DNA from 3 places in the Vibrio ziniensis genome. Region 2 is predicted to be linked to each of the others. Evidence: predicted binding sites of a transcription regulator. Region 2 holds the regulator's gene; each other region holds the start of a gene.
The links. Region 2 encodes PurR, which represses purine synthesis genes. Its sites were predicted from a motif close to TNANGNAAACGTTTNCNTNA; they were not measured.
Positions count from the first base shown of each region.

Region 1 (10,168 bases), 1.1 Mb from region 2:
CTGCGGCAAACTTACTGATTTCTGATTTCGAGGACAAATAATGAATCTCGCCAATTTCGCTTCTATGGATACCGTCATGTTAATGAGCATAGTCAACATGAAGCTACGAGATGACTTTAATGGTGATCTGGACAAATTAGCCTCTTACTTCGATATCGATCGCGCGGCTCTTGAAGCAAAACTGGCTACAGCAGGGTTTGAATTTCTGCCAGAAGCAGGTCAGTTTCGCTAATCTTCGAATTTGATGATGTAGAATGCAAAAAGCGCAAACCAATGGGTTTGCGCTTTTGTTTACATGAAATTTAGTAGCTTTAATTCACGGGTCTGTTATTAACCCAAGTTCTTACGTGCGTTTTGGAACATACGCATCCAAGCACCGTTTTCACCCCAGCTATCTGGATGCCATGAGTTTGCCACTGTGCGGAATACACGCTCAGGGTGAGGCATCATGATAGTTACACGACCATCAGCAGTAGTTAAACCTGTGATTGCATTTGGCGAACCATTCGGGTTGTTTGGATACTGTTGTGTTGGGTTACCGAAGTTATCAACAAAACGAACCGCTACCGTGCCTGAGTTCTCGATTGCCGCAAGGTGTGCTTCATCACGAACTTCGACACGACCTTCACCGTGAGAAACTGCGATTGGCATACGAGAGCCAGCCATACCGTCGAAGAACACAGAATCAGATTTCTGAACTTCTACTAAGCTAAAGCGAGCTTCAAAACGCTCAGACTCATTGCGTACGAAACGTGGCCACAAATCTGCACCTGGGATCAGTTCTTTCAGGTTAGACAGCATCTGACAGCCGTTACACACACCTAGAGAGAAGGTATCTTCACGGTTGAAGAAAGTTTCAAACTGGTCACGAGCCTGTGCGTTAAACAGCACTGACTTCGCCCAACCTTCACCGGCACCCAGTACGTCACCGTAAGAGAAGCCACCACAAGCCACAAGGCCTTGGTACTCTTCCAGCGCAGCTTGACCTGTCAGGATATCGCTCATGTGGATGTCTGTTGCTTCAAAGCCTGCACGGTCAAACGCTGCTGCCATTTCAACATGCGAGTTAACGCCCTGCTCACGCAGAATAGCCATCTTAGGCTTAGCGCCTTTGGCAATATAAGGAGCAGCTACGTCTTGGTTAGTATCGAAGCTTAGTTTCACGTTCAGACCTGGATCTGAATTGTCTTTCTTCGCTTCAAACTCTTGGTTTGCACACGCTGGGTTATCGCGAAGTGCCTGCATCTTATGCGTCATTTCAGCCCAGATAGTACGAAGATCTGTTCTTGAACGGTCGATAAGTACAGTGTTACCCGAAGAGATCACGACTTTGTCAGACGCCTCAACAGCACCGATAACGTGTGAACATGCTGCTAAACCATTGTCTGCTAGCGTTGCTAGTACAGACTCAAGTTCATCGTTCTTAACCTGCACAACAGCACCGAGTTCTTCGTTGAACAGCGCTGCGAGAACATCTTCACCTAACGCTTCAATGTTTGCTTTCACACCACAGTGACCAGCGAATGCCATCTCAGCAAGAGTAACAAATAGACCACCATCGCCTTTATCGTGGTAAGCAACCAACTTATCGTTGCTTACTAGGTTTTGAATAGCGTTGAAGAAACCTTTTAGTTGCTCTGCGTTGTCTACGTCAGCAGGCTTATCACCTAATTGCTTGTAAACCTGAGCTAGAGCTGTAGCACCTAGACGGTTTTTGCCGTTACCTAGGTCAATCAATACTAGGCTTGATTCGCCTAAATCTGTGCGTAGCTGAGGTGTGACTGTCTTACGTACGTCTTCTACACGTGAGAATGCCGTGATGATAAGTGAAAGTGGAGAAGTCACTTCTTTGTCTTCGCCATTTTCGTTCCACTTAGTCTTCATCGACATTGAGTCTTTACCCACAGGGATAGTCAGACCAAGTGCAGGACATAACTCTTCACCAACTGCTTTCACAGCTTCGTAAAGACCCGCATCTTCACCAGGGTGACCTGCTGGAGACATCCAGTTAGCAGATAGCTTGATACGTTTGATATCGCCGATTTCAGTTGCAGCGATGTTAGTGATTGCTTCACCAACTGCTAGACGAGCAGACGCACCGAAGTCAAGTAGAGCAACAGGAGTACGCTCACCCATCGCCATTACTTCACCGTGGTAAGTGTCGTAACTAGCTGCAGTAACTGCGCAGTTCGCAACAGGAACCTGCCATGGACCAACCATTTGGTCACGAGCAACTAGACCAGTTACCGTACGGTCACCAATCGTGATCAGGAATGTTTTCTCTGCAACAGCTGGAAGACGAAGTACACGTTCAACTGCTTCACCTAATTCGATACCTGAACGATCAATTGCTGGGCTATCAACCTTCGCTGTTTTCGCATCACGGTGCATTTTAGGCGTTTTACCTAACAGGATATCCATTGGCATATCGATAGGCGTATTGTCGAAATGCGTGTCTTCTAGTTTCAGTTCACGCTCTTCAGTCGCGATACCTACTACTGCGTATGGAGCACGCTCACGCTTACAGATAGCATCGAAAGCTGCCATGTTTTCTGGCGCAACAGCCAATACATAACGTTCTTGAGATTCGTTACACCAAATTTCCAGCGGGCTCATTCCCGGCTCATCATTTGGCACATCGCGAAGTTGGAAAATGCCGCCACGCTCGCCATCATCAACAAGCTCAGGCAGTGCGTTAGAGATACCGCCCGCGCCCACATCGTGAATAAATGCAATTGGGTTTGCTTCACCAAGCTGCCAACAACGGTCGATAACTTCCTGACAACGACGTTCCATCTCTGGGTTTTCACGTTGTACAGAAGCAAAATCTAGATCTTCGGCTGACTGACCAGAAGCCATAGAAGAAGCTGCACCGCCGCCAAGACCGATGTTCATCGCAGGGCCGCCAAGTACGATCAGGCTTGCACCAACAGGAATCTCTTTCTTCTGTACGTGTTCATCACGAATGTTACCTAAACCACCCGCAATCATGATTGGCTTGTGGTAACCACGAACTTCTTCACCCGCGTGAGAAGTTACTTTCTCTTCGTAAGTACGGAAGTAACCTAGAAGGTTTGGACGACCAAATTCGTTGTTAAATGCCGCACCGCCTAGAGGACCTTCAAGCATGATGTCTAAAGCTGTAACAATACGACCCGGTTTACCGAAATCTGTTTCCCAAGGCTGTACAAAGTTAGGAATACGAAGGTTAGAAGTAGTAAAGCCAACAAGGCCTGCTTTTGGTTTACCACCAATACCGGTTGCGCCTTCATCACGAATTTCACCGCCTGAACCAGTAGAAGCACCCGGCCATGGAGAAATTGCTGTAGGGTGGTTATGAGTTTCCACCTTCATCAGAATGTGCGCTTTTTCGTGGCTGTAGCCGTACTGACGAGTTTCAGGGTTCGGGAAGAATCGACCAACTTCAGAACCTTCCATTACCGCCGCGTTATCTTTATAAGCAGACAGAACGTAATCTGGAGTCATCTCCATGGTGTTCTTGATCATCTTGAATAGTGATTTGTCTTGCTTAACGCCGTCGATTGTCCAATCAGCGTTGAAAATTTTGTGGCGACAGTGCTCAGAGTTTGCTTGTGCAAACATCATTAGTTCGATATCAGTTGGATTACGCTCAAGCTTAGTTACGAAGCTTTCAACTAGGTAATCAATTTCGTCTTCAGCAAGCGCAAGTCCTAGGGTAACGTTTGCTTCTTCAAGCGCTTTACGGCCACCTGTCAGTAGATCAACGTAAGCAACAGGCGCTGGCTCTGCAGATTTAAACAATGCAGCAGCTTGTTCAAGTTCAGTAAAAACCACTTCCATCATGCGGTCGTGGATTAACGCATTGATAGTAGAGATTTGCTCAGCTGAAAGTTCACCTTCTGACTCAATGTAGTAAGCCGTACCGCGCTCTAGACGCTTAACATTTGCTAAGCCACAGTTGTTCGCGATATCCGTTGCTTTAGAAGACCAAGGAGAAATAGTACCTGGGCGAGGAGTAACAAGAAGAAGCAAACCTTGCGGTTCGTGCTCTTGAATTGTTGGACCGTAAGTCAGTAACTTTTCAAGTTTTTCGATTTCACTGCCGTCCAAATCCGCTTTGAGATCAGCAAAGTGCATAAACTCTGCATAGATACCCGTCACAGGTAGGTTTTGTTCACGACACGTCTCGAGTAGTTTATTAACACGAAACTCAGAAAGAGCTGGGGAACCACGCAAAATTCTCATGTGCAAAGGTCTCTATATCCATTGATTGAGGTGTAATTGGCATAAATTCATCTAATTTTCAGTACGTTAAACTAAGTAACCAGAACTTATGCCGATTTCATCTCTTTGATGGGTGCGCATTATAGAGGATTTTTTTTTGTGACGTAACACCAAAAGCAACCGTTTGCGTCATTTTTTTTATTAAATTTGAATTTTACCCCGTTTGAACAATTTTTAGACACAATAAGCTTAGTAACAAGCTATCACTTTGCCATCCGAGCAGCCTTTGATATAAAGGCACTAATTGATGTTAGAGATCTCAAATTAATGACAACGCTTTTTAATCATTCATTCTGCCGTGCGCTATCTCTATTTTTACTGACTTTATTAGTTAGCGGCTGCCAAATTGATTCCGAACCCAAGAGTGAACTAGACCAAATCCGCGAACGCGGCGTCTTGCGTGTTGGTACATTAAACAACCAGCTTTCTTACTACATTGGCCCCGATGGTCCTTCGGGCTTGGATTATGAATTAGCCCGTGAATTTGCGGCACAATTGAATGTGAAACTTGAGATGAAACCCGCTTATCGTCTCTCAAGCCTCTTCCCTGCCCTCAAAAATGGCGAGATTGATATCATTGCTGCCGGGCTTAGTCAGTCAGAAGAACGACTTAAAGATTATAGGGCAGGTCCAGCTTACTATTATGTCTCACAACAAGTCGTTTATAAAAAAGGACAGTGGCGACCGCGTAACATCCAACAATTGGTTGACAGACAGGATGAGCTAGAAATACAGAGTGAAGGGCAACCAATTTTTAGTATTGTCGACGACGCGCATTTTGAAACAACCTTGAAATCACTAAAAAAAGACTACCCTGATTTCAATTTTTACGTTGATGATAACTCAGATGTCAACGACTTACTGAAAAGTGTTACCGATGGTTCATTGTTATTTACCATGGCAGATTCAGTAGAAATATCACTGTCGCAACGAATTTATCCCGACTTAGCACCAGCTTTCGAAGTTACAGAAGACCAACCCATTTCATGGTTTATGCGACGCTCACAAGACGAAAGTTTGTATGCAATGATGATCGAATTTTTTGGTGAAATTAAACAATCAGGATCATTAGCTTCATTAGAAGAAAAATACATAGGTCACATAGGGACGTTTGATTACGTTGATACTCGTGCTTTTATCCGTGCACTTGATAGCCGCTTACCCAAATGGGCTCCGTTGTTCCAAAAATATTCTGATGAATTTGATTGGCGTCTAATTGCAGCACTTGCGTACCAAGAATCTCACTGGAATCCGAGAGCAAAATCGCCAACAGGTGTACGTGGTATGATGATGCTGACATTACCTACCGCCAAAAGTGTAGATGTCGCTAATCGTCTTGATCCTGAGCAATCAATTCGAGGCGGTGTTGAATATTTACGCAGAATGATAGCCCGTGTTCCTGATTCTGTTTCTGACCACGAAAAAATCTGGTTCGCCCTTGCTTCGTATAACGTCGGCTATGGGCATATGATGGATGCGCGTCGTCTAACGAAACTTCAAGGCAGTGATCCAGATACTTGGGCAGATGTAAAAGATCGACTGCCGTTATTGCGCCAGAAGAAATATTTTTCTCAAACAATCTATGGTTATGCTCGAGGAGATGAAGCTAGAAACTATGTAGAGAATATTCGCCGTTACTATCAGAGTATCATTGGTCATTTAGAACAACAAAAAGTGGTTAACGTTGAATCCGGGACGGATGACATTACAGTGATCAATGTTCCTCAAGAAGACGAAGAGGCCACTGAAGAAACGTTTGACGAGGCTCAAAGCAATCAAGAAAGCTCTGAATCTGACCATTTCAAATTGATCAGTGATACTTCGGTATCAATAAAAAAATAAACACTTGATTTTTGACACTGAAACCCATAAATAGATATCTGTATTCACTCTTACTCTACAAATAAAAATAAGTAAGCGTTGGATACATAGAAACGTCAAATAAGTTTGATAGTTTGGCGCCCTGATTGGATGAATAATTGGGGTTTGTTATGATAGTTAGTACTGAAAGGGGGATGTTTTATGCTTAAACGTAGGCCTAAACTCCTTAGCAAAGCAGTATCAGCTAACCGCCGTCGTCGTATGCTAGCCAATACAAAGAAGAAAGTGCTAGCACGTCACCGAGCGTATGTACATTTGGAAGATTAGTACTGGTTAAACGCTGATATTTTAGGGAGCAAACATCTACGGCAGTAGATGTTTGCCAAAATACCCACCACGATTAATATCTCTTCTCTTAAATCTTTTCCTACTCTTATTTCTAATTATGGATTGAGCTTCTGCTCATCTCTCAACGCTTTGATTTCTTTGCGACGACGCTTGAAAAACGCTTGTAACTGAGCACGGCACTCATCTTCGAGTAAGCCCTTTTCAATCGTTGCATAATGATAAGCCGCAGGACTATCAAAGATATTTAATACTGTACCTGCAGCACCCGCTTTAAGGTCAGGTGCACCATACACAACTCGTTTTACTCGGCTATGTAGCAAAGCACCCGCGCACATAGGACAAGGTTCAAGAGTGACATATAAAGTTGTGTCTAACAGTCGGTAATTTTGCAAGATCTCTCCCGCTTGACGTAATACCTGTATTTCAGCATGAGCGGTTGCATCATGGTCACCAATAGAACGATTCCAGCCTTGTGCTATTATTTCTCCATCCTTTACCAATACTGCGCCTACAGGTACTTCGCCCTGCTCTTCAGCTTTAGTAGCTAAAGCCATAGCTTGGCGCATAAAGTATTCGTCTTGTGGGCTAAATTCCGCTTGGAACTGGGTCATTATGATTTCTCTTAGTTAAAGCTTTGGATTGTTTGGCTATGGAAGATTTAGTATTACGTTTTTAAGCTAATGGTGTTTTGCTCTTACCCGTTGTTGGGCAAAATTATACAACAGCTTCACCAGATAAGCCCTGCGTAAGGTAATCCACCAGCAAACGAACCTTAGCTGAAAGGTGTCGATTATGTGGATAGAGCGCCCAAACCCCTTCTCTGTCATCACGATAAGTCGATAGCACCTCGACTAACGCGCCAGAAGCCAAATGTTCACTTACGTAATAATCAGGTAACTGAACCATTCCCATTCCTCGTAATGCCGCATCAAGTAATACGATACCACTATTGCAGTTAATGTTGCCTTTCACCCGGATAGCGCGTGATTGACCATGTTCTTTGAATCTCCAGTGCTCGTAAGTTCCAATCAAACACTGATGCTGTGCTAACTCAGATAACGTATGAGGAACACCGTATCGAGCTAAGTAATCCGGTGTTGCACATACATGCAATTGCCGATTGCTCAGCTTTTTAGCTCGAAAGCTCGAATCCTCCAATTGTCCGAGACGAATAGCCAGATCAACACCCTGCTCGATGAGATCGAGTTTCTGATTCGTCAACACTAACTCCAAATTCAACTGCTCATGTTGCTGCAAAAACTGATGAAGAAGAGGCGCGATCTTCTGTTCGCCGTAAGTGACTGGTGCCGTCACTTTGAGCTTACCTTGGGGCATTTGCTGCATTTGAGTGACGGTTTGTTCAGCTTGTTCCAAACCCTCTACTAAAACGCGGCATTGCTGAAAATAAACCTGGCCTGCTTCAGTTAAGGATACTTTACGTGTGGTTCTCACCAGTAACTTAACTTTCAGTCTTTCTTCAAGTGTTGCAACTCGTCGGCTGATATTGGCCACAGACGTGTTTAAACGCAGCGATGCTTGAGTAAAGCTACCACTCTCAGCGACCGCGATGAATTCGTTAATGCCTTCCCAACTCGCCATGAGTCCCTCTTGAATTATTACAATTATGTAAAAGTAATTCTCATTTTGACCCAATTATTAACTAAAAAGAAGCTTCTATACTAAAAGACTATTCACGGTGTTCGGATCACACCAAACACACATAGTTATTGCATTGAAAGGACGAGCACATGTCACAAGACAAATTCATTAAATCTCGCGCAGCAGTTGCGTGGGGACCAAACCAACCTCTTAAAATAGAAGAAGTGGATGTCATGCTTCCACGTAAAGGTGAAGTATTAGTGCGTATTGTGGCAACTGGTGTTTGTCATACTGATGCGTTTACTCTTTCTGGCGAAGATCCTGAAGGCGTATTTCCTTCAATCCTTGGTCATGAAGGTGGCGGTATTGTTGAAATGGTGGGTGAAGGTGTGACTTCTGTCGAAGTCGGCGATCACGTGATTCCACTTTACACCGCAGAATGTGGCGAGTGTAAATTCTGTAAATCAGGCAAAACTAACCTGTGCCAAGCGGTTCGTGCAACGCAAGGTAAAGGTCTAATGCCAGATGGCACCACACGTTTTTACAAAGATGGCCAACCAATTTTCCACTACATGGGTTGTTCAACATTCTCGGAATACACTGTGCTTCCAGAAATTTCACTAGCAAAAGTCAACAAAGAAGCACCACTTGAAGAGATCTGTCTGTTAGGTTGCGGCGTAACAACGGGCATGGGCGCGGTGATGAATACTGCTAAAGTGAAAAAAGGCGACACAGTGGCTATCTTCGGTCTAGGCGGTATTGGTCTTTCCGCAATCATCGGTGCTCGTATGGTCGGCGCAAGCCGTATCATAGGTATCGACATCAACGAGAAGAAATTTGAGCTAGCTAAACAACTTGGTGCGACAGACTGCATCAACCCACAACACTTCGATAAGCCAATTCAGGAAGTAATTGTAGATATGACGGATGGAGGTGTGGACTTCTCATTTGAGTGTATCGGTAACGTGAACGTGATGCGTCAAGCTCTTGAGTGTTGCCACAAAGGTTGGGGCGAATCGGTTATCATCGGCGTTGCTGGCGCAGGTCAAGAGATCTCCACTCGTCCGTTCCAATTAGTGACAGGTCGTGTATGGCGCGGCAGCGCATTCGGTGGCGTTAAAGGTCGTTCACAACTTCCAGGGATTGTTGAGCAATATCTTGCTGGTGAATTTGGTTTACAAGAGTTCATCACTCACACTATGCCATTAGAAGAGATCAACGAAGCGTTTGATCTGATGCATGCTGGTGAGAGTATCCGTTCTGTCGTTCACTTTAATAAGTAACAACTTCAACGAATAAAATCAGCATATACCCCATTATATTGAGTGGCTGCAATACAACGCAGTCACTTCGAATTAACTGGGTATAGGAGGAAGAATGAGTTTAATTAATCATAGCCAAGCGAAAGTTTTCGATGGCTGGCATAAGCAATACATTCATCAATCCAGTACGCTCAATTGTGAAATGCGCTTTGCTATCTATCTGCCTTTAGAAGCAACTGAAGATAACCGAGTACCTGTTTTATATTGGTTATCAGGTCTTACTTGTACCGATGAGAACTTCATGCAGAAAGCTGGGGCTTTTAAAAAAGCAGCAGAGTTAGGCATTGCGATTGTTGCTCCTGATACAAGCCCTCGAGGTGAAGGAGTTCCCGACGATCCAGAGGGTGCTTACGATTTCGGTCTTGGCGCAGGCTTTTATCTCAATGCAACCCAAGAACCTTGGCAAGAGCACTATCAGATGTACAGTTACATTGTTGATGAACTGCCACAATTGATTGAAGCGCATTTCCCAGTAAGTAAACGCAAGGCTATTTCTGGTCATAGTATGGGCGGTCATGGTGCATTGACGATTGGTATTAAAAACCCAACGGCCTATTCGTCAATTTCAGCCTTTAGCCCGATTTGTCATCCAATGGCAGTGCCATGGGGACAGAAGGCATTTCGCAATTACTTGGGTGAAGATAAAACTAAATGGCAGCAGTACGATGCAGTTGAGCTGATGAAAAACCATTTAGTAACAACACCAATATTAGTTGATCAAGGCAATGCGGATAGCTTTTTAACCGAACAACTTAAGCCTGAAACACTGCAATCAGCAGCGATTGGAGCAAAAGCTGATTTAACTCTGCGCA
Region 1 covers NZ_CP049331.1:794,097-804,264, reverse strand. Annotated here, with positions in the region: gene G5S32_RS03640 (YaeP family protein) at 1-41, shown strand, start outside; gene G5S32_RS03635 (DUF4250 domain-containing protein) at 41-232, shown strand; gene purL (phosphoribosylformylglycinamidine synthase) at 331-4,227, opposite strand; gene mltF (membrane-bound lytic murein transglycosylase MltF) at 4,534-6,108, shown strand; gene G5S32_RS21630 (hypothetical protein) at 6,289-6,414, shown strand; gene tadA (tRNA adenosine(34) deaminase TadA) at 6,531-7,046, opposite strand; gene G5S32_RS03615 (LysR family transcriptional regulator) at 7,150-8,034, opposite strand; gene G5S32_RS03610 (S-(hydroxymethyl)glutathione dehydrogenase/class III alcohol dehydrogenase) at 8,184-9,317, shown strand; gene fghA (S-formylglutathione hydrolase) at 9,412-10,168, shown strand, end outside.
Region 1: purL (phosphoribosylformylglycinamidine synthase) is a predicted target of PurR. The motif match lies at 4,379-4,398, and genes of this name have one in related genera.

Region 2 (10,168 bases):
GGCGACGTTGGGCACGTTCTAGTGCACCTTCATCAGCATGGACGCCAAACTCTTGCAACTCTTGCTTAAACTCTTGCACCGTTTCAAGTTTAGCTTGGTGTGAACTCTTCAGCGATGCTAACACCTGATTGTATTGACTCACTTGCGCTTGAGACTGCTTGAGTTCTTCACGAGTGCGATTTCGGGTACTTTCCGCCTGTACCAGTTTCGATTTTAACTGCTCACTTAGCTCACTACTCTGATTCAGCATATCCACTGAGTCGGAATAAGCGAAGTGATGGCGGCGTTCAACCAAATCCGATAACGCAAAAATCTGTGCTTTCAACTGTTGTAGTTGTGCATCCGCTTGCTGGTATTGCTCTTCCAGTACATCAAACTGCTCTGGGTCTGCATCCAGTGCATTTGCCACTTTTTCAAGCTCTGTGATAGTTTTCCCATGAGCCGAAATAAAGCTTTTCGATTCGCTCAATTGAGCAATCTTTTGCGCCATTTCTTCCACTCGTTCTGCTAAAGAATCGTCTTCAATCAACAGCATATTTGGCGCAATTTTCTCGAGCGCAGAAATTGCCTGCTTGCTGAGATGAACTTGGCTGCGCTGCTGCTGGTCTTGGCTATCTAGTTCAGCCAGAGTGCGCGCGACCTGATTACGCTTTTCGCGAGCGACTTGAATTGCTTGTTCAGGGTCTGCATCGAATGCGACCTGTAAATGCTTAGCTACAAACTCATTAAAGCTGCTGAACAGTCGTTGTAGCTTTTGCGAATCAAAAGCGGCTTTCGCGTGTTGTTCCACCACTTCTTCACGTTCAGAACGTAATAGTTCCAAACGCTGTTCACGTGCAGCTCGACCAAACAATGGGATTGCTGGCAGACGTGAATAACGAATCTGGCGATCGTTAAACTGAACGCAAACAGCACCATCAAGTTCTTCTGCGTTAAATGAACTGTCATCGAATGCGTCTACATCACCTTCAATTAGGTAAAGGTCTTCAGGACAATCATCCAGCTCAATTAATTTCTCTTTGATACCAGTCAGGTCAGACACCACAATCGCGTGACGTGCAGGACCGTACATCGCACTGAAATAAGGTGCATCGTCAATGGTGATATCGTCATAGATTTCAGACAGCAACACACCGCCAAGCGTATCAGCCAGACCTTTTAAACGCGGATCGTTCGAGCCACTTGGCGAAGCTAAACGTTCAATGTCCCGTTCTAAAACTTCACGGCGTTCTGCAAGCTTATCTTTAGCATTGGATTGGACTTTTTCTTGCTCCAATACACGTTGCATCTCAGCCATGACAGATTGGCTGTTCGCTAACTCTGCACCACTTTGCTCACGCAGGATTTCTAATGCATCGTTGGCTTTAATCCAAGCTGGAGCAATTGATTCTAGCTGAGTAATTTTGTGTTGTTGATCTTGTTCTAAGCGACGTTGTTCACTACGTTTTTCACGCAGTTCTTCTTGAGTCGACTCGAGATTCTCCAACACAGCTTGATGGCGCTCCAACTCTTGCTCTACTGCCATTTCATCACTCAAAGTGACATTGTGTTGCTTCTGATAATCATCAAGGAGTTTACGAACACCGGTTTGTTGTTCCAAGCGACGCTCTAAATCTCGCTGCTGGGCATACCACTGTTGTTCGTTTTGCGTAATTTGCCGAGCTTCATTAGCTCTGCGAATCAGCGTTCTTGCTTGTTGAGCGGCATCTTGACGCTCAACATTACCTAATACGCTCTTCACTAAACTAAAGGCATGCTCAAACTGAGACGCCGCCGCAGATGACATATCTAATTTGTGCTTTAGCGATAGCAACTCAGATGTGCGTTGTTCCTGCTGCTGTTTAAGCACGGTAACTTTTGCCACGGCATTTTCAGCACTGATGGCGTCATCACCCAGTAACTGCTGCGCTTTATCCAGCGCATGCAGCGCCTGTTGATACTGTAGCGCGCGTGTTTGTTGCACATCCAGCGCTTGCTGGTAGTCAGCGAGTTGCGTCTTAAGACTGTCTACTTCTTCTTCTGCAATTGTCGCTTGATCTTCCGCTTCATGGAGACGCTCTTGAGCTTCTTCAACCACCATCATCTGTTCTTCAAGACGCATGTTCAGCTCTTCAAGATCATCCTGATAGCGTTCAATTTTCTCTTGCTGACGCAATGCGTTTTGAACCAGTTGCAGATGGTCCGAAGCCCCCTGATGGTCTTGCTCAAGTGCGGATTCTTGTTCAACCAATAGCTCAAGTTCTTCATGCACTCGATTGAGTAAGCTGTTTTGCTCAATCAAGGTTTCACGAGAACTCATCAACTCTTTACGCAGTTCAAGCGTCTGACTGACTTTGTTGCGACGGTCATTAGCGTGGCGCATGTAGTCAGCGGCTACGTAATTGGTCGATTCGGTAATCAGATGCTTGAACAGATCACGGTCTGCTTGCGTTGATTTAATTGCTTCTAGCGTCATGCGGTTTTCACGCAGCGCCGATTCCATATCTTGGAACGCTTTCTTTACCCCGCCGTTTTGTGGCAATAAGTAGTCGCGAAGCGAACGAGTAATGGCACTTGAAATACCACCGTATAAAGACGCTTCAATTAAGCGATAGAATTTTGATCGGTCGCCACTACTGCGTAATTTCTTCGGTAGTACACCGAACTCAAACATCTGTGCGTGGTAATCCACTGTAGAGCTGAATGCTTTGAAGTGAGCGCCTTCAATTGCTGTTACCGCCGCTTTCACATCGCTGATTTGACGGACACGAGCATGTTTGTCAGAGACTGTTTCAATCAGAATGTCAGTCGGCTTTATATGGCTTGGCAAACCTTGAATAAGGAATGGCTTAATATCTACTTTCTTATCACGACCAGCAACTTGTTGCAGCTTTACGCCAAACAATAAACGTTGTTTGCGAGAGTTTACGACATCAAGTGCCGCGTAACACGCACCCGGCTGCAATTTACCGAATAATCCTTTGTCACGAGACGCCTGCGAGCTACCAGCCTCAGTGGTGTTGCGGAAATGCAATAGGCTTTGGTCAGGAATCAACGCGGTGATAAATGCAGCCATTGTGGTTGATTTACCAGCACCGTTACCGCCAGAGAGTGTCGTTACTAAGCTATCAATATCAAATGTACGAGCAAAGAAGCCGTTCCAGTTGATCATGGTTAGCGATTGATATTTACCTCTTTCAATCATGCTTCACCTTCCAATTCTGTTTCATCGGCTTGATCTTCTTCATCTGTCAAAGAGTCTTCTTCTAATAAACCATCATCTAACAAACCTTCACCTAACAGACTATGCTGATTCGGTTCCTGGTTATGCACAACAGCTTCACCATCGCGGATAAGACGTAGTTGCGCTTCACGCATGTCGTCACCAATACGAACATCAGCACCAAAGCGGAACACTGCTTCGCTAATGCTGAATTTTGTGGTTTCACCGATATTGATAATCATACCTAGGCGACGCAGACGACGAAGCGATGCGCGTACTTTCTCAAACAGTTTCTCTTTGTCCAAATCAGAGCCATTAGCTCTGTTGGTCACTAACTTCATAAGCTTTTTTTCATCGGTTAGTGAAAGTAACTCTTCATACAGTTCTTGATTGGTAAAGATGCCCTCGTGAGCCAAACGCTCAGGACTGAGATAAAGAAAACAGAGCACTTTACCCACCAGCATGTCTAGTTCAGACAAAATACTGCGGCTAATTAACGTCGTTGAACGAGGGCGTAAGTAGAAAAAACCTTCCGGTGCGCGCACCAGTTCAGTGTTATAGCGTTGGTAAAAATGCGCCAACTCCGTTTCAAAATCCGATAGGAACGCGTGATTATCTAAATCGTCGCTAGAGACATGTCGACCAGCACGTAAAGCACTATCGAGTGCAGGGAAAAGCGGATTGCTGATCGCTTTAGCCAGATTCTCTGGCATGTATTCATTAATATCTGTCGATGACATTTGCTTGTACCTTTGCACCAAAGTCGTTGATTGCTTGCCAGTCTGGCTGAATCGCTTGGTAGTCCGACTCTGAGTAGCCGAGTCGAACTGCTTGATCAACAACAATTCGTGCTAAATCAAAATGATGTGTTTTTGGATGGGTAGCGAGGTAGTCACGTAATACCGCACCCAAATCTATCGCTTGTCCTTGGTCTTTATGCACTTGCAGCATAGCGCCGATTGTTTCAGCAAGCTCATCGTTTACTTGCTGGAATTCTTCGTATTCAACTTCATCAGGAACACTACCAGTAACTTCCTCGTCACGTAGCACTAATGCTTCATCACGCAGATCCATAAGGCGGTCTGCATCGGCATAAGTTAAATACCAAGGTTGTTCAAAGTAGTCGTTAAAGGATTGACGCAGGCGTTGGCTAAACGCGCGATTTTGGTCCATATCGATAGCCGTACGAATAAACTTATGTACGTGACGGTCATAACCGATCCACAAATCAATCGCCTGCTGCCCCCAACTCGTTATGCGATCAAGTTTCATCTGCAAGCCAAATAATGTTTCTTCAATGAACTCAAGTTCAGGATTGCCATACACGCTTTCCTGTATATCTAAAATTTGAGTTTGAAGTTCATCGCCTGCAGTTTGTAACGTATCTTGCAACTCACTTAATGTGGTGGAGGTTTCAGAAAGCAACGCTTCACAGTTATGAATGGCTTCACGCCAATCTTTATTCAGGAGTTCGGCGATTTGCTGTTTTACGGATTGTTGTTGTTCATCCATGACGCGTTGGTTTAAATCAATGCGGTCAAAGATTTCACCTACAGAGTATTTCAGCACACCGAATACATTCTTTTTCCAGTGCCCAACTGAACCACCTCGTTCTGCAGATTCAACCGCCTTCGCCATTTCATCAGCCAACATTGAAAGCTGAATAGAAAGCTTTAACTTAGAAAACTCTCGATGACGAACGTAGTAATCAGTAATGCCAATCGCCAACGGCGATAGGCGATATATGCTAGCCCCATCAGTCAGTTCGCTGGTAAAGCGGCTGATCAGACGTTGTTTAACTAATTCATTAATGGCGTTGTTAGCGCGAAAAGCCGACGCTTCACCTGTATCTTCAAACATTCGAGTGACTATAATGAACGCATCGTGCAACTCACCTTCACCGAGTTCTTCATCAAATCTGTCATTACTTAGCACTGCAATTGCGATTAAAAACGCGAGTCGCTCAGTCGTTAGATTTAATGAGAAATCATGCTGCTTTACCCAGCTAACCAATTCATCAATAGGTTGCTCAACAGCGTTCTGAGTTAACTCACCCATTGTTATTCCTGTTATTGTTTTTTCTTAGCCCATACGTGTATGTATCGGCCTAATGAGAGGTATGGCTCCTGACGACAAAATTTTCGTTCTAAAGCCAATACATCATCGTATTGGTATTCGCCCATATTTTTCACATTGCCAATGTAATCACTAAAACAGCGAATACCAGATTTACCTTGTATCTCAAACCCTGAATCCTCTATCCACTGATACACTTCCGTAGGAAGCAATCCAGTTTGAGGCTGAAGTTTGAAGCGTTTTCTATGCGGCATTCCCTCTAATACATGAGGAATATTGCCACATACTGCATTTTTATATACAAGCCCGTGGTAGTTGTAAAACATGATAGATGCCATGCCACCCGGTCTCACTTGAGCTAACAAGTTTTCTAAAGCGGGTTTTGGCTCAGCCAACCACTCCATCACAGCGTGAAACATCACCACGTCAACTGGCTCAGTTAAATGCTCCTGTATATTTTGCACAGGAGAATGGACCAACTGATATTGATCAAGCAAGCCATTATTGGCAATATCCTGCTTAGCAAGATTGAGCATTTCAGAAGAAAGATCACACAAGGTCACACGATGTCCGAGCTTAGCGAGCTTCTGTGACATCTGCGCTAGTCCCCCGCCAGCATCTAGAATGTGCAACGGAGTTTCTGATTGGTCAAAACTTGCCAACAACTGCGTCAGGTCTTCCCACACAATTACTTGACGGATTTCTCCTTTATCGGAGCCATAGATATTTTTTACAAATTTGTGGGCAATATCGTCGAAATTACGATCTTCTGTCACAGCGGCTTGGGTTATCATAGCGAATTCGTGCTGCTATTTTGTCATAGGAATAGCAGGAATAAAGAGGGTTTCACCCTTTTTATTGTCAAGTGCTGTTTTTTCGGACTATTTTGTTTATGTTTGAGCTGAAAAAAATTGTTTCATCCTTTTTAATGCCCTTACCAGCACTGCTGATTGTGGGATTTATTGGCTTAATGCTGATTATGTTTACTGCCAAACGTAAAACTGGCAGCCTCATCGTTCTGTTTTCTCTAACCAGTCTTTTTCTTATTTCGTTTCAACCCATATCAACAAGTTTGTTGATGCCTTTAGAGCGCCAATACCCCGCGTTTCTTCCTGTCGAAAGAAACATTGATTACGTGATGGTTTTAGGTAATGGACATGTTGTCGATGGCTATATACCACCAACTTCTGAACTATCACGAGCAGCATTAATGCGTTTAACGGAAGGAATACGTATTGCTAGGATGTACCCAGGATCCAAATTGATTCTTTCAGGTTATGCTGGTGGCAGCGAGTTTAGTCATGCTCGTATGTTAGCACGAGTCGCATTAGCACTCGGTGTAGCAAAGTCTGACATCGTGTTGTTAGAAACAGCAAAAGATACTTGGGAAGAGGCAAGACAAGCTGCTGCATTCGTACAAAGCAAAAAGTTGGTACTAGTGACTTCCGCCAGCCATATGGAAAGAGCAATTAAAGAATTTAATTCCGCAGGATTAAACCCGATTCCAGCGCCAACCAACTTTTTAGCTCAAGCTAACATTACTCAACCCTGGGATAAATACACGCCTCAAGCACGCTATTTGGAGCAAACCGAGCGCTTTTGGTACGAGAGCCTTGGTCAGCTTTGGCAAAAGATGCGCGATTATGTTGCTGGCTCTGATGGCAAACTAACACAAGATAAGTAGCTCCTTGCAAAGATGATATGAAGACCCGCTTTATGCGGGTCTTTTTTCGCCAACCTTCGCTCAACAAAGGTCTTCGATCTGCATACTTTAGTTCGCAAATTTCGTACAGAGCGTAATTATTGCTTAGACTTAGATAAAGAAAAGTACGGAGCTAAGTAATGAAAGAAATTAAAGCCTTTAACGAAAAACGAGCTGAAATCTATTGGTGGCTTTCAGGTTTGTTTGCTTGCGAACTCAGTTCACAAGACTTGTCACATTACTCATCCCCCGAAATTTACAATTTTCTCGCAGGACTTAGTGAAAACGACCATTTAGCAGTCTCCACTCACAAACTATGCGCAACTCTCAAGCAACTTCTCAAACATGAAGATGCACAAGTGCAAATTGCTAATAGCTTCTATAACCTATTTCTAAAATGTGATGGGAATTCGGCTCTCCCGTACGCATCTCTTTATATTGATAAATCAAAAATGAATAATAAAACTCCAGCACAAGCAATTGCTGAGTTAATGGAGCAAAATGGCGTACATGTTCAAGAGCAGACAAATGAATCATATGATCATCTCGCTATCGAATTAGACTTTCTCGGACACCTCATTATTCGCTCTAACGAACTTGAGAAAGAAGCCCGTATGGAACAGGCCCTAAAGTTCCAAGCGGACTATATTCGTCATCATCTATTGAACTGGATACCTGATTTTTCTTTTGATTGTGCGAGCAAGGATAAATTGGGATTTTATTCATCAATTTCAGTATTATTGGTCGCTTTTTTAGAGCTTGATTTAAACTATCTTACAGGCAATTGAAACTCATCGTTGGTTCAACAAAGGGCATGAATTGTGACTACAGTTAAGTTTGCGCTATTGATTTGTCGTTGCTAGCTAACCATTTGCGGTTTAAACTCAATACCATAAAAGATGAATCATTATTTAAAACTCAAACCGCTATATCGAAGCGGTTTTTGTGTTTTAACGACTTTAGGCTAGAAGCTTTATAAACTTCGCCGCTGCTGAATCCGGCCAGTAATGTGGGTTGTTTACCTAATAAAAAATTTAGCGAAATCAGCAGTCAAAACAGGACAAATATATGGCTACGATTAAAGATGTTGCTCGCTTAGCTGGCGTATCAACCACAACCGTATCACACGTAATTAATAAAACTCGCTTTGTTGCTGAAGCAACTCAAGAAAAAGTTCTCGAAGCAGTAAAAGAGCTAAACTACGCACCAAGTGCCGTAGCACGTAGCTTGAAATGCAATACTACCCGCACCATTGGTATGTTAGTTACTCAATCAACCAATCTATTCTTTTCTGAAGTCATCGACGGTGTAGAAAGCTACTGTTACCGTCAGGGTTACACACTGATTCTGTGTAACACAGGTGGCATCTACGAGAAACAAAGAGATTACATCCGAATGCTGGCTGAGAAGCGAGTGGATGGCATTTTAGTCATGTGCTCCGACCTAACACAAGAACTGTCAGAGATGCTTGAAAGTCATTCGGACATTCCAAAAGTCATCATGGATTGGGGTCCAGAAGCTTCTACTGCTGACAAAATCATTGATAACTCTGAATTAGGGGGCTATTTAGCGACTAAATACCTTATCGACAGAGGTCATAAAGACATTGCTTGCTTAAGTGGACACTTACATAAACTCGCTTGTCAGGAACGAATTGCGGGGTTCCGTCGCGCTATGGCAGAGGCGAACTTGACAGTGAATGATAACTGGATTCTTGAAGGCAACTTCGAGTGTGATACAGCAGTACTAGCTGCAGATAAAATTATCGCAATGGATAAAATGCCGACCGCTGTGTTCTGTTTCAACGATACAATGGCACTAGGGTTAATGTCACGTTTACAACAAAAAGGTGTTCGTGTACCCGATGACATTTCGGTAATCGGATACGATAACATTGAACTTGCAGAGTACTTCTCTCCGCCCCTAACCACGATTCATCAACCAAAACGTCGTGTGGGCAAAAACGCATTTGAGATTTTGTTAGAACGAATCAAAGATAAAGAGCATGAACGTCGAATCTTCGAAATGCATCCAGAAATTGTAGAGCGTGATACAGTAAAAGACCTTACAAAATAATTAGTTACTCTATTTAAGTACCGTTCAATAAGAGCCAGTGAAATTCATCTCACAAATATTAAAACAGTAATAAGCTCGCAAACCCAATATTCAAACTTTGATCAACGTCACATTTAGTTCACATAAATGTGATGCTTATTCAAAGTTTTGTTTATTATTTTGAAAGTAATGTCACGCACAGGGCAAACCATCTGAAAGGGTGGGACGCAAAGCCTCCGGCCTAAACCAATCCATGTTAGTTCATAATTGGTAGGTAGCGGGGTTGCCGATGGCAAAAAGGTATACATGAGTTGACGCTTGATTGACATGCTCAATGTATTCTTTTGCTATTCTCTCGGACCTGAATTTGGTGGCGTATTTATTAATACACCGAGACTAACAGCATGGATAAACCAGTACTAAAAGACTCAATGCGACTTTTTGAGCAACTAGGAAGCGTAAAATCGCGTTCTATGTTCGGAGGGTTTGGCATTTTCATCGATGACACGATGTTTGCTCTGGTCGTTAATGACCGACTACACATTCGTGCGGATGATCACTCCTCAAAGAATTTCCAACAACAAGGCTATGAACCTTACGTTTATAAAAAACGTGGTTTTCCTGTTGTGACTAAATACTTTGCCTTACCTGAAAATGTGTGGGATACCCCGCATCTAATTATTGAAAAAGCAAAGCAAGCCTTAGATGTCGCGAAACAAGAACGCGAGACTCAAGCTAAAGCGAAACCAGACCGACTTAAAGATCTTCCTAATATGCGTCTTGCTACAGAACGTATGCTCAAAAAAGCAGGAATCGATTCTGTTGACATGCTGCAACAGAAAGGCGCAGTGGCTGCGTTTAGAGCCGTGCAAGAGACTCATGCCACAACTGTTGGTATTGAGCTTTTATGGGCTTTAGAAGGTGCAATTGAAGGTAAGCATTGGTCTGTCATTCCCCAGTCTCGCCGCGATGAATTAATGCAGAAACTCTAGTTTCTATATTCGACTTAAAGATACAAAGCACTCTTCATAGGGTGCTTTTTTATGAATAATCAAAACCAAAATGAAATTTAAAGTCGGCTCTGCCTTTCCTATTCTCTATACATGATACCATTCTGGATAATTTCCTGATCA
Region 2 covers NZ_CP049331.1:1,934,783-1,944,950, forward strand. Annotated here, with positions in the region: gene mukB (chromosome partition protein MukB) at 1-3,184, opposite strand, end outside; gene mukE (chromosome partition protein MukE) at 3,181-3,942, opposite strand; gene mukF (chromosome partition protein MukF) at 3,923-5,260, opposite strand; gene cmoM (tRNA uridine 5-oxyacetic acid(34) methyltransferase CmoM) at 5,272-6,054, opposite strand; gene elyC (envelope biogenesis factor ElyC) at 6,144-6,962, shown strand; gene torD (molecular chaperone TorD) at 7,121-7,768, shown strand; gene purR (HTH-type transcriptional repressor PurR) at 8,049-9,056, shown strand; cyclic di-GMP riboswitch class I at 9,228-9,326, shown strand; gene G5S32_RS08875 (TfoX/Sxy family DNA transformation protein) at 9,440-10,027, shown strand.

Region 3 (10,168 bases), 1.4 Mb from region 2:
TGCGCACGTTTCTCCGGGCCGTGGATTGGTGGTGCACCGCGAAACCTGTCCTAACGTACGCGGGCATCAGAAAGAGCCTGATAAGTACATGGCGGTGGAATGGACCAAAGATTACGATCAAGACTTCATCACTGAACTGAAAGTCGATATGCAAAACCGCCAAGGCGCACTTGCAGAACTGACTAATGTGATTTCGAAGACAGGCTCCAATATTCATGGTCTGTCGACAGAAGAACGTGATGGCCGTCTGTACACAGTAACTGTGGTACTGACCACAAAAGATCGTGTTCATCTTGCTGGCATTATGAAGAAAATTCGTGCAATGCCAAACGCACCGAAGGTGAGACGCAGAAGGCACTAATAGCGCCTATGCTTAAGTAACCTAACGATGTAGCCCTTGATATGGCCTATCAAGGGCTTTTTTATTTTATGTGGTGACCGTTTACCAACCACAGACTATACCCAAACTACTTGGAGTTGCAGGTAGGCGGCAAGTGAGTGAATCCCCATGAGCATAGTAAACTATGTGATTGGGGTGAACGAACGTAGACCCCGTACAAAAACATAAAGCACTGCAGCTTCAAGTAGTAAGGGGATAAAGCATAGAAAATTTATTATGAACTTAGAACGTTACACTCGAATTCAAGAGGTGCTGAAAGCACGCCAACCTGATCTGACCGTATGTTTAGAAGAAGTACACAAGCCAAATAACGTATCTGCGGTCATTCGTACTGCCGATGCAATTGGATTACACAAAATCCATGCGGTTTGGCCAAACAAACAAATGCGTACTCTTGCTCATACCTCAGCAGGCGCTCGTAACTGGGTCGAAGTCGATACTCACGATAGTATTCAAGATGCGATAAAAGCGCTAAAAGCGCAGAACATGCAGGTATTAGTGACCAACCTTTCCGAAAAAGCGATAGATTTTCGTGAAATTGATTACACCAAACCGACAGCGATTATCGTGGGTAGTGAAAAAGTGGGTATCTCAAAACAAGCTCTTGAGCTGGCCGATCAAGACATCGTGATTCCTATGGTAGGAATGGTGCAATCACTCAACGTATCGGTTGCTAGCGCACTGATTCTGTATGAGGCACAACGTCAACGCCAAGCTGCTGGTATGTATCAGCAGGAAAAAAGCCCGCTTCCTGAAGAAACCATTCATCGTATTTTGTTCGAGCGCGGTCACCCTGTATTAGCCAAAGTGGCTAAACGTAAGAAGCTTCCCTATCCACCACTGGATGACGAAGGCCAAATTGTGGCAGATGAATCTTGGTGGAAAGCGATGCAGAGCAAATAATTCCCCTGTACAAAAACACAGCTTAATGTTTGAATAACCTTTATTTCAAACAGCTAAATGGTTGATTATGTCTCAGCTTTTATCAGCAATTCCATTAACCTCACTTTCCGGAGTGGGGGCAAAAGTGGCCGAAAAACTGGAGAAAGTTGGGCTTATCACCGTACAAGATTTGCTGTTCCACCTGCCGTTACGCTATGAAGATCGCACTCGAATCTACCCAATAGTAAAACTGCATCCGGGTCTTTGGGCAGCGGTGCAAGGTAAAGTGATGGCGGTCGATACTACTTTCGGTCGTCGCAAAATGCTGACAGTAAAAATCAGCGACGGAAACGGCACGCTCACGCTACGCTTTTTCAACTTTACCGCAGGGATTAAAAACAATTTTACCGAAGGTAAGTTAGTACACGCTTACGGCGAAATTAAACGTGGCAATACTGGGCTGGAGATTATTCATCCTGAATACAAGTTCTATTTCCCAGAACAAAAGCCCGATGTTGAAGCTAACCTGACTCCAGTCTACCCGACCACTGAAGGTCTGCGTCAGCTCACTCTGCGCAGCCTGACTGATCAAGCGTTATCACTACTTGATAAAGCAGCAGTGCAAGAACTGCTTCCATCCGGTTTATACGATCATCAAATAACTCTGGCTCAGGCGTTGCACACCATCCACCGCCCACCATCGGATATCGATTTAAGTCTGTTTGATGATGGTCGCCATCCGGCGCAAATTCGCCTGATTATGGAAGAACTGCTGGCTCAAAACCTATCCATGTTGGCTGTTCGCAGTAAAGGGCAGCAAGATGTCGCTTTGCCGCTAAAAGCGTCAGACTCTCTGAAAAATCAGCTGTTGGCTCAATTACCTTTTTCACCAACCAATGCCCAAACTCGGGTGGTTAACGAAATCGAAACTGATCTCGCAAAACCTCACCCTATGATGCGTTTAGTTCAAGGGGATGTAGGTTCAGGTAAAACTCTCGTTGCTGCTCTAGCGGCTGCCAGAGCCATTGAAAATGGCTACCAAGTCGCCTTGATGGCACCAACAGAATTGTTAGCGGAGCAACACGCCATAAACTTCAGCCAGTGGTTTGAAGCGATGGGTATCAAAGTAGGTTGGCTAGCGGGCAAACTCAAAGGCAAAGCCAAAGAAGCCGAGCTCGCGCGTATTGCCAGTGGTGAAGTAAAAATGGTAGTGGGTACTCACGCACTGTTCCAAGAACACGTGGTTTTTGATCATTTAGCGTTAGTGATTATCGATGAGCAGCATCGTTTTGGTGTCCACCAGCGACTAGAGTTACGCGAGAAAGGCGCTAAACAAGGCGCGTATCCTCATCAGCTCATCATGACAGCCACCCCTATTCCTCGAACTCTGGCAATGACTGCTTATGCGGATTTAGAAACCTCGATTATCGATGAACTTCCGCCGGGCAGAACGCCGATTCAAACCGTCGCAATTCCAGATACCAAACGAGACGACATTGTTGAACGCGTACGTAATGCTTGTTTGAATGAAGGCAAGCAAGCCTATTGGGTTTGTACTCTGATTGATGAATCTGAAGTCTTGGAAGCACAAGCTGCAGCTGATACTGCAGAAGAGCTGCAACGCAAACTGCCCGATGTCAAAATCGGTTTGGTTCACGGCAGAATGAAGCCAACCGAGAAACAAGAAGTGATGCAGGCATTTAAAAACAATGAGTTGCATCTTCTTGTCGCAACTACAGTGATTGAAGTAGGTGTGGATGTACCCAACTCAAGCTTAATGATCATTGAAAACCCAGAGCGCTTAGGCTTAGCCCAGTTGCACCAGCTGCGTGGTCGTGTTGGTCGAGGCTCGGTTGCCAGTCATTGTGTACTTTTGTACCACGCGCCACTTTCTAAAACCGCGCAGAAACGCCTTGGCGTATTACGTGAAAGTAATGACGGGTTCGTTATCGCGCAGCGAGACTTGGAAATTCGTGGTCCCGGGGAACTACTAGGCACCAAGCAGACGGGTTTGGCTGATTTCAAAATTGCTGACTTAGTACGAGATCAGCGCCTTATTCCAGAAGTTCAGCGTATTGCTCGCCATATTCATGACAATTACCCAAGTAATGCTACCGCTATTATCGATCGCTGGCTTGACGAACGAGATGTTTATGCAAAAGCTTAATCCTTAAAAATCGCAGCTGTTTTCCTTTGCACCAAACTTAAGCAAACGTTTGCCTTTTACAGTTATTACTCTATAATTCTCGCAAAATTTAGCCTCAAAGCTCTATAAACCTTGAAAGCTTTAAGGCTATTTTTCAGAGCAGAACCTGATTAACAGCAATCACAGACAACCATTCTGCTCCACGAGGAATGCCCATTCAGCGCATCTTTGTGAATCACTCACTTAGGAAAATAAAAATGACAACCGAAAACGCGGCTCGTAAGTCCGATCTTGTCTACCAACTCAATGACAGACCGCCTTTGCCACACACTTTTTTTGCTGCACTTCAGCACCTGCTTGCTATGTTCGTTGCTGTTATTACGCCATCTCTGATTATTTGCCAAAGTTTGGGCGTTCCAGCAGCTGAAACCAACACCATTATCAGCATGTCTTTATTTGCTTCAGGTGTATCTTCATTTATTCAAATTCGAACTATTGGTCCTATCGGCTCAGGCTTGTTATCGATTCAAGGCACCAGCTTTAACTTCTTAGGTCCAATCATTGGTGCCGGTCTTGCGCTAAAAGCTGGCGGTGCTGATATTCAAACCATGATGGCGGCCATTTTCGGTACTATTTTAGTCGCATCATTTGCTGAAATTCTGCTTTCTCGCGTATTGGAATTTGCACAACGCGTTATCACACCGCTGGTATCAGGTATTGTCGTTACACTGATCGGTCTCACTCTGATCCAAGTTGGTCTAGTCTCTATGGGTGGGGGCTACGCGGCAATGGGCGACGGTAGTTTCGGTAGTCTTGATAAACTGGCTCTAGCAGGAACCGTTCTAGCCATCATCATTTTGCTAAACCGTGCACGTAACCCATATATTCGCGTTGCCTCAATTGTGATTGCGATGCTTGTGGGCGTTGCGATGGCTTATTTCATGGGCATGGTCGATACCAGCAAAATAAGTGAAACATCGCTGATCGCACTACCTGTACCGATGCAATATGGTTTGAGCTTTGACTGGTCACTGTTCATTCCTCTAGTACTGATTTTCTTAATCACCGCTTTAGAAGCCATCGGTGATATCACTGCAACGTCGGAAGTGTCAGGAGAGCCAGTAAAAGGCCCGATTTACATGAAGCGTATCAAAGGTGGGGTTTTAGCAGATGGCGTTAACTCAGCACTTGCTGCTGTATTTAACAGCTTCCCGAACTCAACCTTTAGCCAGAATAACGGCGTGATTCTACTGACTGGCGTTGCTAGCCGTTACGTGGGTTACTTTATCGCAGGTATGCTCGTGCTATTAGGTTTATTCCCTGGCGTAGCAAGCTTTGTTCAGTTGATCCCTGAGCCAGTACTCGGCGGTGCGACCATAGTCATGTTCGGTACTATCGCGGCGGCAGGTATCCGTATCATTGCTCGTGTCGATTTAGACCGTCGCGCGATTCTTATCATAGCTCTGTCATTTTCAATGGGTCTGGGCATCGCACAGAAACCTGAAATCCTGCAGTTTATGCCTGATTTTGTGAAAAGCATTTTCTCGACGGGTGTTGCGGCTGGCGGTATTACCGCGATTCTTTTAAACCTGCTGCTACCGGAAACGAAGCCAGTAAGAAAAGAGCAACCTGAGCAAGAATTGGAACAAGCTCTAGATTCATAGTGCTTATGATGATTTAAGAAAAAGGCTCGCACAATGCGAGCCTTTTTAATTCCAAAATTGATTTGCTAGATATTCAATCATACCATTCTGGATAGTGAATATGCGTCGATAAGCAAACCCTCCGAGCCATGGATGGCTCAGCGGAGCTTCAGGGACGAATGAATGCGCGTTTGCGTTTGACGCCTATTCGCAGTTCTGCCGATGCTCAGTCTGATCATATTTTGATCTAGGATGGTATCACTTGGTCGGAAAGCTAATCTGCGCCCGTAAACCACCTTCACTGCGATTGCTGACCATGACAGAGCCGCTGTGCTGGCTAATAATACGTTTCACTATCGCGAGTCCCAAACCGGTACCTTCGCTACCGCGAGCAGTGTCTCCGCGAGTAAAAGGTTCAAATACCTTGTTCACTTGGCTTGGTTCAATGCCTGGTCCATTGTCTTCCACACAAATCCACACCATGCTGTTGTCCGCTGTGACACCAGAGCTGACTCTCACCCAGCCATTTCCGTAACGAACCGCATTCACCACTAAGTTACTAACCGCACGCTTAATTGCAATTGGGTTACCAAACGCAGTCGCTTTGCCTTTGTGCAGTTCAACTTCAATCTGCACTTCGTATCCGCCTTCTGAGCTTGCCACATCCTGAGCAATATCGTTGACATTCACCTTTTCGAATGTCTGTTTATTCACAGGCTTCAAATAGTCCATAAACTGGCTGATGATCTCATTACACTCTTCGGTGTCACTGATGATTCCTTCTGCCAAATAGCTGTCTTCTGGAGCCATCATCTCTGTGGCTAATCGAATGCGGGTCAGTGGAGTACGCAGATCATGACTGATACCTGCCATCAACAGAGCTCGGTCTTCTTCTAACGCTTGTATCCCTTTTGACATCTGGTTAAAAGCGCGTGTTACTGAGCGAATTTCCGAAGCACCTCTCTCCGGTAGCGGTGGTGGCACCTCTCCCCGACCAACAGCCTGCGCAACTTTCTCTAGCGTGATTAGAGGCCTGTTTTGCATACGGATAAATAACCAACCGCCAAAAACAATCATTAAAGCCATGATGATGCTGTTGCGAAACAGAGGGGAGAAGTCTTTTTCCCGTAATTCAGAAAGAGGAATACGAAGTAACTGCCCTGGTAGAGATTCGATTTTCATCCATAGAACATAACTCTCTGCACCAGACATCATACGAACTTCCGTTGGCGAACCGAGCTCCAAGCTCATATCTTCACTCATCAAATCAATACTGATGGCATGCTCAAACTCACTGGCAATCGGACTGTCTTCAGCATGAATGGTCACCCCAAGTTGCTCAAGAACGCGACGACGCAATAGCGCATCCATTGACACGTCCGAGTCTTGATTGACGGTATCATCCAGCATCAAGTTAATTTCGTGACTGAGAATTTTGTTGAACTGCTTTAAGCTCGGCATCAGTGCATAATTGAAGACGGCGTAATAGGAGTAAACCTGACTGGCAATGAGCAGGCTTAAAAAGAGAAGAATGGATTGAGTAAACGAGCTACGAATACGCATATTTTGCCTATGTTCTTTATCAACGGATTTTAAACACTGCTTTGATAAACCAGTAGTTACTTACTGATTGTTACAGACAGGGGTTTACCGTCAATGAAAATTACAGATAAGGCGCGAATAGAGAAGAGAAGCAACACGCGCCTTCTAGTTTAATCAGCCGACGCGTGCATAAAACAGCATAAATAAAATTACGCTTAGTTTAATTTGCCGTCAGGAACGAATACATAGCCCAAGCCCCACACGGTTTGGATGTAGCGTGGTTTGCTTGGATCAACTTCCAACATACGACGTAAACGAGAGATTTGTACGTCGATGGAACGTTCCATTGCCGAATATTCGCGGCCACGAGCCATATTCATTAACTTATCACGCGATAACGGCTCACGTGCATTCATCACCAGCGCCTTCAGTACTGCAAATTCACCCGAAGTCAGAGGCATAGGCTCTTCACCACGGAACATCTCACGAGTACCTAAGTTCAGACGAAACTCACCAAACTCGACCATTGACTCTTCAGAGCTTGGTGCTCCCGGAGCTTCAATGGTTTGACGACGTAATACAGCTTTAATACGCGCCAGTAGTTCACGAGGGTTAAAAGGCTTCGTCAGGTAATCATCCGCGCCGATTTCTAAACCAACGATACGATCAATCTCATCGCCTTTCGCAGTCAGCATCAGAATTGGAATCATGTTGTTTGAATTGCGCAGACGACGACAAATAGATAAACCGTCTTCTCCAGGCAACATCAAATCTAACACCATGATATGGAAGGTTTCACGAGTTAATAGGCGGTCCATTTGCTCACTGTTCGCAACACTTCTAACTTGGAAGCCTTGCTCAGATAAGTAACGCTCCAACAGCGCACGCAGACGTGCATCGTCATCGACTACTAAGACTTTAAAGTTTTCTTGCATTTACGTCCTACCTATTCGTTATTCAACCCCATACACTTCTGGGATAGTGAAATGTAACACCGTTTATGATAAAGAAATTCAGAGAATTGTTAGCGTTTATTTCAACTGCTTTTTTCATAAGAAATCGAATTAATGAACCATTCTTTTTCGCCAGTTGGCGTTCTCACCACAAATTCATCATCAACTTCTTTTTTCAGTAACGCACGCGCCATTGGAGAATCAATTGAGATGTAGTCTTTTACTTCACCATAAATTTCTTCAGGTCCTACAATGCGGAATTTTTTAATATCCCCTTGTTGGTTTTCAATTTCTACCCAAGCACCGAAAAAAACTTTTCCTTCCTGCTGAGGTGAGTAATCCACTATTTTCAGTTCTGGCAATAGGTTACGTAAAAAACGAACACGTCGATCAATTTGTCGCAGTAGACGTTTATTAAAGGTGTAATCCGCATTTTCAGAACGATCACCTAAACTTGCCGCCCAAGTGACAATTTTAGTCACTTCCGGACGACGCTCATTCCATAAGTAATCATGCTCTTTTTTGAGCTTGTTGTAGCCTTCACGAGTGATTAACTTTGTTTTCATTCTCAGCCTAAATATTTTAATTCAACGTGTTACAGAAATATGTGTCTGGCTTTAGGTTTATTTAGATCTTTTCATTAGAAATAAAAAACAACACATCATTACTATGAGCTATCTAATGACAACTATATATAAGCAGACACTATGCTTAACCAATACGCTAAATCACAGCATGCTAGCTCAATAACCGATCCTCCCGGTTTTGTGCTTCTGTTGATGTTAACACCGATAGCACTTTACTTGGATCTCATCGTTTTCCAAAATGGTGTGGGAGAAATCTCAGTAACAGAGATGCTTCAAGAACTGTTTATATTGGATTGTGCGTTAATTTTTGCTGTATCAGCTAAAAGAAACGTTTCATCACGAGGCCTCTATATACTGGTATCCTTTTTTTTCGTTTGCGTATTAATCCGCGAATTAGATCATTTCTTTGACCTTATCTGGCATGGCTTTTGGCTTATTCCAGCTCTGACAGTAGCACTTTCGGCCATCGGCTATTCGTTGTTACGCCACAATAGCACCATCTGGCGACCAATCCGTGATTTCATCAGGCTCGACGAATTCCGCCCACTATTGTTGGGCCTAATTATAGTGATGGTGTTAAGCCGTATCTTAGGCAGCGGCCACTTAATATGGGAGCCTTTGTTAGGACAACAAGGATTTGCTGTTAAAACCATCATCCAAGAAGGTCTAGAACTCATCGGTTACACCTTCATTGTCCACGGCTCTTACTGGCATTTGCAACGCGTAAAAAACAAATAAACTAGCTACAAATGAATTGGGGCAGTGGCAATGCGGTTTAAATCCATTAACACCGCCCCCATTTAATTATATCTGTAGTTAAAATTTGAGAGCATTCATGAGCCAAGCTATATGCAACTTGATTGCCAATGAGCTAAACGTTCGCTCAGAGCAAGTCATCGCAGCCGTCAACCTAATTGATGATGGCAATACTGTTCCTTTTATCGCTCGATACCGTAAGGAAGTGACTGGTGGTCTAGATGACACCCAACTACGCACATTAGATAGCAGACTATCTTATTTGCGTGAGCTGGAAGACCGCCGCCAAACCATTCTTAAGTCGATTCAGGATCAAGGCAAATTGACGCCTGAATTAGAAAAAGCCATTTCAGAAACCGACAGCAAAACACGTCTTGAAGATCTCTATCTGCCATACAAACCAAAACGTCGAACTAAAGGTCAAATCGCTATCGAAGCGGGTTTAGAACCATTAGCTGACAAACTTTGGAACGAACCACAAACAGAACCCGAATCCGAAGCTGCGCGCTACATTTCCGCAGATAAAGGCATCGAAGATACCAAAGCAGCACTTGATGGCGCTCGCGCTATCATTATGGAACGTATCGCTGAAGATGCGGACTTACTGGAAAAAGTCCGCCGCCATCTGACTCGTAATGCAGAGTTGGTCTCTCGTGTGGTTGCAGGCAAAGAGCAAGAAGGTGAAAAATTCAAAGACTACTTTGCACACCAAGAACCAGTAAGCAAAGTACCGTCGCACCGCGCTCTTGCGATGCTTCGCGGACGTAATGAAGGTTTCTTAACTCTGACTCTAAATGCTGATCCAGAGCTTGAAGAAACCGCACGTCAATCTCACTGTGAAACCATTATTGCGCAGCATTACGGTATTCATTTGAGCCAAGCGCCAGCAGACACATGGCGTAAACAGGTGATCAGTTGGGCGTGGCGTATCAAGGTTTCTATGCATATGGAAACCGAACTGATGGGCACCATGAAAGAGAGCGCTGAGATTGAAGCTATCAATGTCTTCGCAACCAACCTCAAAGACCTTCTCATGGCAGCACCTGCCGGTCCTCGCGCAACATTGGGTTTAGACCCAGGATTGCGTACTGGCTGTAAAGTCGCAGTAGTTGATTCAACTGGTAAAGTACTCGCTACCGATACGATTTATCCGCACCAGCCGCAAAACCAATATGACCGAGCAATGCAAACTGTATCTGCATTAGTCAAAAAACATAACGTAGATTTAATTGCGATTGGTAACGGTACCGCTTCTCGTG
Region 3 covers NZ_CP049331.1:174,251-184,418, reverse strand. Annotated here, with positions in the region: gene spoT (bifunctional GTP diphosphokinase/guanosine-3',5'-bis pyrophosphate 3'-pyrophosphohydrolase) at 1-361, shown strand, start outside; gene trmH (tRNA (guanosine(18)-2'-O)-methyltransferase TrmH) at 617-1,303, shown strand; gene recG (ATP-dependent DNA helicase RecG) at 1,371-3,449, shown strand; gene G5S32_RS00810 (uracil-xanthine permease family protein) at 3,686-5,092, shown strand; gene envZ (two-component system sensor histidine kinase EnvZ) at 5,330-6,634, opposite strand; gene ompR (osmolarity response regulator transcription factor OmpR) at 6,829-7,548, opposite strand; gene greB (transcription elongation factor GreB) at 7,650-8,132, opposite strand; gene G5S32_RS00790 (hypothetical protein) at 8,274-8,891, shown strand; gene G5S32_RS00785 (Tex family protein) at 8,989-10,168, shown strand, end outside.
Region 3: G5S32_RS00810 (uracil-xanthine permease family protein) is a predicted target of PurR. The motif match lies at 3,487-3,506, and genes of this name have one in related genera.